One region of the Natranaerobius trueperi genome, then DNA from elsewhere that is predicted to be linked to it. Evidence: riboswitches for the same ligand, from Rfam matches in the RefSeq annotation. Region 1 holds a riboswitch; the other holds the start of a gene.
What was found. Region 1 has a riboswitch for cobalamin ahead of cbiQ (cobalt ECF transporter T component CbiQ). Riboswitches for the same ligand answer to the same signal wherever they lie in the genome.

Region 1 (4,434 bases):
GACAAACAGGGCGAGAGGGGCTCTCTTTCCTAGGACCACACCCATTAACCCTGCAAAAATAGGATGAATGGTTGACGGTCCTACAGGGATATTAATTAATGAAACAGCGAAAAATCCGCCGGCCATCAAACTAATTTTAGGAATATCTTCTTCCTCGATTCCTTTAATGGAATTTCCTACAGCCACTGCTGTTGCACCAAAAGTAGTTACAACCACAGGAAGGCTTAATACCCCGTCGGCGATATGCACTTATATCACTCCTTTCCTTAAATAAATCAGAATATTAATTACTTACTTGAATTTCTATTGGCACAGTTTCATGTTCAACTTCTCCGTCGTGAATTAATTGGAACACTACTTCACTTTCCCCTTCCTTATCACCGGTTATATGAACATGATCGCCGTGTTCTTCTAGACTGAGTATCTCTTCATTAGCATCTTCAGCATAATCAATCCCTAGTGAATAATGCTCTCCATCCAGTTCAATTTCTTTTTCATTTTCGTCTAGAATGTTGGCACCTAGTGAAAGATTTTCGTTTATAGAAACTTCTGGCAATCCTGAATGCCAGTGCTGATCGTGATGGTAATCCACAACTTCATCAGAATCTCGATCAATAATGTTGAATGTGAGACCAGTATCAGAATGTTCAGTCCCTTCTTTTGTAGGCTCGCTTTCTTCACAACCACTAAAAACCATTACTCCAATTAATAACATGAGCGCGAAAGTAACCCCTTTTCTAAACATAAAATAGCCCTCCTTTAAAATTCAGTCTACAAAATGCTGTTTACAGCACTTGTTGAGTTTTTAATTTCAAGAGACTTTCCAATTTCCTTTAAATAACTTCTAAGGTTAAGACATAATAAATTTAGATGCCTCTTCGATTGTTCGTGGATTAAATTTACTATGTTTAAATAACCTTGCTAGCGTTGGAAGGGGTAACCCTGATTTTTGCATGAGTTCTTCATCACGCAAAATACTAACCGGCCCCGAATCCAAAACTCGCCCTTCTTTCATAATAATTACTTCGTCAGCCCAAGCGTAAGTTAGGTCAACATCATGGGTACTATAAATAAGTGTTGTTCCTTGTTCTTTTAAATCGTCTAATATTGTTCTTAATTGCTTTGAAATGCTTGGATCTAAGCCGGAAAAAGGTTCGTCACAAGCTAAGATTTGAGGGTTCATTGCCAATAATCCAGCAATGGCTGCTCTTTTTTTCTGACCTAGGCTCAAATTATATGGTGGTCTATTCGATATTTCCTCAATACCGACTTTTTTCATAGCCATTTCCACTTCCTTGTTCACTTCTTGTTGATCTAGTTTAAGGTTTCGAGGGCCAAAAGCTATATCACCGTATACAGTAGTCGAGAAAAGTTGATTATCAGGATTATCAAAAAGTAACCCAACAATTTGACGGATTTTATGGAGATTTTTTTTGTTTACAAAATGGTCTAGAACCTTTAAAGTGCCGTCTTCATTTAATAGTGTTCCGTTTAGATGGTATATGAGTGTGGTCTTACCGCTCCCGTTGGTTCCTAAAATGGCTGTTTTTTTCTGCTTCTTTATTTTTAGATTTATTTTAGTTAACGCAGGAGTCTTGTTAGGGTATATGTAGTTGAGATCATTTATTTCTACTGCTAAGTCCATTAAAACACCACCTTGTCTACAATCATCAGAAAAAGGATAAAACCAATTGGTAAAAGTGATTTAAATATATCGTTTATCTTTACTGGCTGGGGAACATTTATCAGAATATTACCATGAAAACCCCGCGCAGACATAGCTTGATATACGGTTTCTGAATGGTTGATAGCTTTGATAAAAATCCCACCTGTTAATTCACCAAAAATTTTTAAAGAATAACGGTCTAAACGTGCGGTAAAAAGGCGAGATTTCAAAGCCCATAGACTAGTTTGCATTTCCTTGATAAATAAGAATCCATAACGGTAGGCCAAATAAATTATTGTGGTTATTGCTGATGGAACTTTAAGATGTTCTAGGGCTTCAAGCATTTCTTCAATGGGTTGGTTAGCAAAGATAAACAAGGTAAAAGTCATAGCGGTAAACGCTTTTAGAGATATTTTTGCTGCAAATTCAACTCGGTCAATTGAGGGTGATAGTCCTGATCCAAAAATTAGGGGCAAACTCATTAGAGCTAAAAAAGGAATCACTACAGATAGCTTTTTAATCAGTTTTTTCCATGAGAGGCCAGAACAAAGAGTGAAAAATATTGAAAAAAACAAGGCAGCCAATAATAGTGAAATGTTGTTTAAGCTGATAGTTCCGAAAATAAATATGGTTCCGGTTACCAATTTGGTTCTCGGTTCCCAGAATTGAAAGGTATTAATATAATTACCCATAGATGTCCCTCACTTCTTAACATGCTTTTCTTGCTGTTACCTTTTCACCTCCTCACATAAACTTAATCATCGGGTGACAGAGCTTATTAGTTAAGCTGTTAAAGTCATGAAAAGTAATTGATGTAGATAAGAAAACCGGCCTTCGTAACAAAGAAGCCGGAATAATTAACCATAAAAATATCGTGGTGATTTCCGCGATATTTATGTGCACCCCAGCCCTTTCACCCGAAGGAGAATGCAGCTAAAATAACAGGCAGGTCTCCTGACTCACAGTTATCATCTTCCCCTCCTTCCCAGCTTTTCGCTAGTGGATTAATAGGGTTGACTCGTGCTCACAGTGACGGGATCGTACCGGATTTTAACCGGTTTCCCTTTTAAGCCTTGTTACAGGCACCTGTTATTTATTGTTATTTAGTTTTATTTAGTACCTTTTTTATTGTTTTTTATCTTATTAGTTAGTAGTTCTATTAAAAATAAAAACTTCCTCACAAGGAGGAAGTAACTGTAAGTAACTGATATTATGATATACGAATCATTCAAGCATACGAACAGTTTACCTCCCTATCACTCGTAGCTCAAAGGTAAACTAAAATTAGGCAAGTGTCCTGGCTTAGGTTCATTGATTATTTTCGCCTTCCCAGAGTAAATACTCCAGTGGCATTAGTTGAAAATAATCTCCCCATCACAGTGGCGGGACCGCGTCGGATTTTCACCGAACTTCCGATTTAACCTTATTAACTATTAATAAGGACCTAATTTTTCATATTAAATTTTACTAATTATTCACTATGATTCCTGATACTGGTTTCTATAATTTATGCACTTATTCCTTCTACAAATGATAAAAAATTTAGCTGTTAGGTAATCAATCACATGTTTTTGAAGTTTCCTCGTTGAAAAATTGTTACCATACAAGGAATCACATACGTAAGTGATTCCTTTTTGATTCATAAACCTGATAACTATTTCTAGATATCTTCAATCATTTATCTCTAGTTATATGACTTTAATACCTGGAATTATGTCTTTATATCGTGGGCTTCAAAGAGTAGAAATTGGCGAAAACAAAGTTATAGATAGAGATAAGCGTTAGGAATGGGAAGCTATAACTGAATACAGTTGGAAGGGACCTATTAAAAAAAGAAATAAAGAAATATATACTTTAGTCTTAAAAGGTATCCCTGATACAAAAGGTATTTTTAAGCATGACAGTCCAATTAGAAAGGAAATTTCCTTAGATTTTAATGATGTAGATAAGGTTGATCAATTACTTAATAGTAGATTAAGTAATAGTTGAGTGTTGATTTAGTAAAAAAATTATTAAGCGGTAGTATAAAACCACCGCTTAATATCATTGGGTGGATTTTTATTGTAAGTACCGTCTTAGTACTATTTTAATTAAATTGTTCCTGTATTTTTCTAATCCTCTCTTGATGTTCTGGCTTCGAATAATTATCAAATATATTTACCATTTTTTCAATAGTTGAATTTTTGACCTTTACTTCTACAGGCTCTCTATGGGTTTTATAACTTGCATCAATTTCTCCTATTGTTCCAAATAATTTTTTACTATTTTTAATAGTTTTATGTTCCTCTTCTGATAAAGTTAAACCTTCAGTGATTAACATATCTTCTGTTTTTTCATACACCATATCTATTGTTTCAAACATAACATATATAAAGTCACTAAAATTATCATCATCAATATAATCTTTATCCATTGTATAAACTCTGCTTTTTATCTCATTCATATCCTCAAGGGTAATTCTCCAATGCTTAGCTTTATCCTCTACACTTTTGTTGTCCGATAAAAAAACGTGCAAGTGAGAATCATTTATAGCGCGAGATGTACTTACAATGGACTGGAAATTCTCATAATTAGTTTTTCTTAATTGATCTTCATGATCTTTAGCTCCTGAATAATTTTGAAATATAGAAAATCCTAGTAAGATTATTATTAACAAAATAATATGAGGATACTTAGCTATCTTCTTATATACACTCATATAAAACAAACTCTCCTTATCCATTTATTTCTATTTTGACACGAGTCATAATAAATTTCAATCTAAATCT
Region 2 (4,434 bases), on a different contig from region 1:
CCTATGTCAGGAATTATTCCAGGAAAAATTCACATGAAATCTAAATTAGTAGCTTTAGGATACAGAGAAGCAAAAGCACTTAATGACTCTTTTTTATTATCTAAAGGTGAAACAATCCGAGGTCATGAATTTCGCTATTCTGAGTTTATCCCTGATAATGAAGCCGAAGAATATCCTTTAGCATATGAGCTAAAAGGTCGAAGAAATACTTTAAAAGGTGGATATGTTTTAAATAATTTAGTAGCGAGTTACCTACATATCCACCTAGCTTCTAATCCCTGTGCTGGTTATAAATGGTTAGATATCTTACATCAGTCTTAATAAAGCATTAATAATACTAGCTGCTATAGGGCTACCACCTTTATAACCAGTAATTGTTATATAATCTAACCCGGATTTTCTTAAGCTTTCTTTTGATTCCATGGCTCCAACAAAACCAACCGGGACACCCACAACTAGAGCTGGTTTAATATTTTTTTGTTGATATAATTCTATCACTTTAAAAAGAGCTGTTGGAGCATTTCCTATAGCAACTATTTTGTTATGGATATTTTCACCAAATAGTTCAAAGGATGTTTCAGCACGTGTGAGTTTTTTAGTTTTAGAAATTTCTCTAACCTTTTGATCACTGATATTACAGTGTATGTTACACCCTAAATTGTTAAGGTTTTTTTTATTTAGACCAGCAGTAACCATGGTTACATCAGTAAAAATATCAGTTCCTTGCTTTAAAGAATTTAATCCCTCTAAAATTGCTTTTTCGGAAAATTTCACTTGTTTATGAATTTCTAAATCTCCTGTAGTATGAATGATTCTTTTAACTATAGGAGATTCTTTGTCATCAAAAGTTGTTAGATCAACTTTGTTTTCAATAATTTTCATACTTTCTGCCTCAATCGGATGAGTGTTTATTTTATTCATAGTTAGCTTTTTAACTCCTCTGTAGCATTATCAGCTCTTTCTTTTAAAATTGCGATGAGTGTAGAATCTGCTCCGATGGGGTCTGCTAATCTGATAGTTAAGTTAGGATATTTTTCTTTTATTTTTATGATCTTTTCAGGTACATCTTTTTTTATATGTATTCCAGGATATAAAAAAAGTGGTATTACGGTGATAGTACTGATATTACTTGAGTAAATCTTATCAATAACTGTCTCTAAATCAGGTTCTTCAAACTGAAGATAAGCATAACTTGCTGATTCTTTAGTTTCGGACTCAAACATATCAGATATAGATCTAAGAACTTTGTTAGCTTCAGGATTACGACTCCCATGTCCTAAAATAATATTATGATTCATATATATACCTCCCTATAAATTTCTAATTATAGAAAACTATACACAATCATTTGATATTTTGCAAACAATAAGATTTTTGAAAAGGGTAGGAATGTAAACCTGTAGAGTAGATATATTTTAGATTATTTAAAGGGATCTTAAGCAGATCCCTTCAAATAGAACTAATTTCTACAACCTCTAGATCCTCTTCTATTTTGCCTACCATTACCAAATTCTCTACTGTTGTCATTTTCAATTTCATCTGTGATGTTAAGATTGTTTTTATTATTTCTTGGTCCTTCTTCTAGACAGTCTCCTCTTTCAAAGTCGTTATTTTTAATGGTTTCAATAATGTCTTTGCCTTCTTTTTCCGAGATCAGTTCTTTTTCTATGGCATTTACAACTTGATTAATTTTTGCTTCATCTCTTTCTTGTTGTCTTTTGTCTAGCTCTTCTTCATTTAAATCTTCACTTCTATAACATAAAGATTGGTTTAATCCCCTTTGAAACATTTCATTATCTTCAGTTAGGCTTTCTCCTGCAGCAGCCATTTGTACCGGGGAAGCTATTGTAAACGCCACAGCTAATCCTACAACAAGTAAACCACCTATAAATTTCTTTGTCATGTTAAATCCTCCTTTAAGTTTTGTTATTTTATATTGTACCCTGTAGATGTGAAGATTTCTTGAAGATTTATTAAAAAGTAAGTTGTTTAATTAGAGTTTATATGATATCTTATCATTAAGAGAATTTAATATAGAGTGGCTTTTAGGTGTAATCATTTTTAAAAGGGAATCAGGTGAAAATCCTGAGCGGTCCCGCCACTGTAACTGGGATTGAAGATTTAATTAACCACTGGGTTTAATCCGGGAAGGTAAATCTTCTTATACCAGAAGCCAGGAAACCTGCCTATTAGCTGTACTCAATGCCTTCGAGGAAAGGGAGAGTACTTCTTACGTTTGCTACACTTTAGCTACATAGGAGAGTAGTGTATCAAGTGGTGTAGTGTTTTAATTACATACTAAGAAGAACTCAACCCGGCCATTTCGAAGGCCGGGTTTTTTGTATTGTTATATATGGGAAGGTGTTATTAAGTGAAAAAAATACAATTTGATTTTAAGAAGAAATCTATAGCACAATTACTTTTTTATTTGTTAGTTATAGTTACAATTTGTTTTAGCTTATTTTTTAACAGTATTGACCTAAGTTGGTTTCAAAATAATTTACATATATTAAGATCATATGTTAATAATAATTTCGTTTCTTCAGTATTAATTTTCTTTTTTTTCAGAATGTTCTTTGCTGTAGTTTCAATTCCTGGAAGTGGAGTACTAACTATTGTTGCAGGTGCAATTTTCGACTTCCTAATAGCAGCTGTCCTTGTTACATTATCTGTTAGTTTTGGAGTTTTAATTGTTTTTTTATTGAGTAGATATGCGTTTCGTGATTTTTTAAAAGAGCAGTTCTCTGATAAGTTTTACTTTATTGATCATATTTCCAAAAATCATGGAAAAAGTTTACTTTTTCTCGTTAGGGTAACTGAAGTTTTACCGTCATTTATTATTAATTCTTTTTTTGCTTTTACTCCTATAAAAGCAAGTACTTACTACTGGGTGAGTTTATTTGGACTTTTGCCAGGTATTTTAATTTTTACAAATGCAGGACATCAAATAACTGAAATCCAAGAATTATCTGATTTAATGACTCCAAATATTATGGTTTCTTTAGGCTTAATAGGAGTTATACCAATAATGTGTAGTATCTTTTATAAATCTCTTTGTAAGAAATATATAAGATATAACAATAAATCTGTAGAAAATGAAGAAAATGAGCTAAGAAAGGGTTTTACAACCGGAAGTTGTGCTACTGCAGCTGCTAAAGCAGCACTTCTTGCAAAAAAGTACGGACAATATCCTGAAAAGGTTACTATCTTGTCTCCTAGTGGGTATGAATTAGTAATTCCAATAGCAGGCTATGGAATTAGAGAAGATCATAAAAACTGTGCTTTTGTAAGAAAAGATGGTGGTGATGATTGTGATTCTACTCATGGAATTTTAATAGGTGCATATATAAAGCATGTAAATAGTGATGTTATTAAAATTCGAGGGGGTGAAGGTGTCGGAAAAGTTACCAAACCAGGGCTTCCTGTTGATATTGGTGAAAAAGCTATAAACCCAGTACCTAAAAAGATGATAAGAGAAAATACAAGAGATATTCTGTCTAATGGTGAAGGAGTTGAGATCACAATAATTGTTCCAGAAGGTAAAAAAATAGCAAAAAAAACCTTAAATTCAAAGCTTGGTATAATTAATGGCATTTCAATACTTGGTACAACTGGGATAGTTGAGCCTATGTCTGAAAAAGCTTTAAAAGATTCCTTATTATTGCAGCTCGATCAGATGCAATCAATGAATTTAAAGACGATAGTATTAGTACCAGGAAGAATGGGAGAAAAAAATGCTCACTCTTTTGGTATACCGAAAGAGAATATAGTTATTACAGGTAATTATATTGGGCTTATGTTAGAAAAAGCCGCAAAACGCGGTTTTAAGAGGATATTTATTATGGGCCATACCGGTAAGATAGCTAAATTATCAGCAGGTATATTTAATACCCATAGTAAAGTAGCAGATGCAAGACGAGAAATTTTTGTAGCACATGCTTCTTTAGCTGGATTTTCTAAAGCGTCTATTAACCGAATTTGGAATGCAGTAACAACAGAAGAATGTGTCAAGATAATAGAAAATTATGATAGGTTAAATAAAACACATAAGAGTAGGACCTTATTTTGTAATATAGCAAATGAGGCTGAAAATCGTGTGCAAAATCATCTTAAAGATAATAAAGTTAAGCGATTAGGAGTTGCTTTTACAAATCGAGATGGTGAACTTATTGGGTTTAGTACAAATTCTTTTGAGATTTGCTATAAAGAGGGGTGGCGTATGTGGGAAAAATTGTCGTAGTTGGTATGGGACCTGGAACATTGGATTATATCATACCTAAAGCTAAGCAATATATTCTTAATGCTGATCTTTTAGTTGGTACAAAGAATCAATTTAATTTAGTTGAAAAAATTGATCCTATAAAAGGAGAACAGTTTGATATTAAAGATGGTATCGACTCATCGTTTGAAAAAATTAAAAAATCTTTAGATGAA

Region 2: linked by a shared signal. The riboswitch ahead of cbiD (cobalt-precorrin-5B (C(1))-methyltransferase CbiD) and the one ahead of cbiQ (cobalt ECF transporter T component CbiQ) in region 1 are both predicted to bind cobalamin.

Annotation. Positions count from the first base shown of each region.
Region 1 is NZ_NIQC01000011.1:34,682-39,115, forward strand. It holds gene CDO51_RS06300 (CbiM family transporter) at 1-249, opposite strand, end outside; gene CDO51_RS06305 (hypothetical protein) at 284-745, opposite strand; gene CDO51_RS06310 (energy-coupling factor ABC transporter ATP-binding protein) at 851-1,645, opposite strand; gene cbiQ (cobalt ECF transporter T component CbiQ) at 1,645-2,358, opposite strand; cobalamin riboswitch at 2,594-2,771, opposite strand; cobalamin riboswitch at 2,937-3,129, opposite strand; gene CDO51_RS06320 (hypothetical protein) at 3,753-4,364, opposite strand.
Region 2 is NZ_NIQC01000031.1:17,312-21,745, reverse strand. It holds gene CDO51_RS11125 (cobyrinic acid a,c-diamide synthase CobB) at 1-321, shown strand, start outside; gene CDO51_RS11120 (precorrin-8X methylmutase) at 307-921, opposite strand; gene CDO51_RS11115 (sirohydrochlorin chelatase) at 924-1,298, opposite strand; gene CDO51_RS11110 (hypothetical protein) at 1,460-1,903, opposite strand; cobalamin riboswitch at 2,031-2,204, shown strand; gene cbiD (cobalt-precorrin-5B (C(1))-methyltransferase CbiD) at 2,372-4,240, shown strand; gene cbiE (precorrin-6y C5,15-methyltransferase (decarboxylating) subunit CbiE) at 4,222-4,434, shown strand, end outside.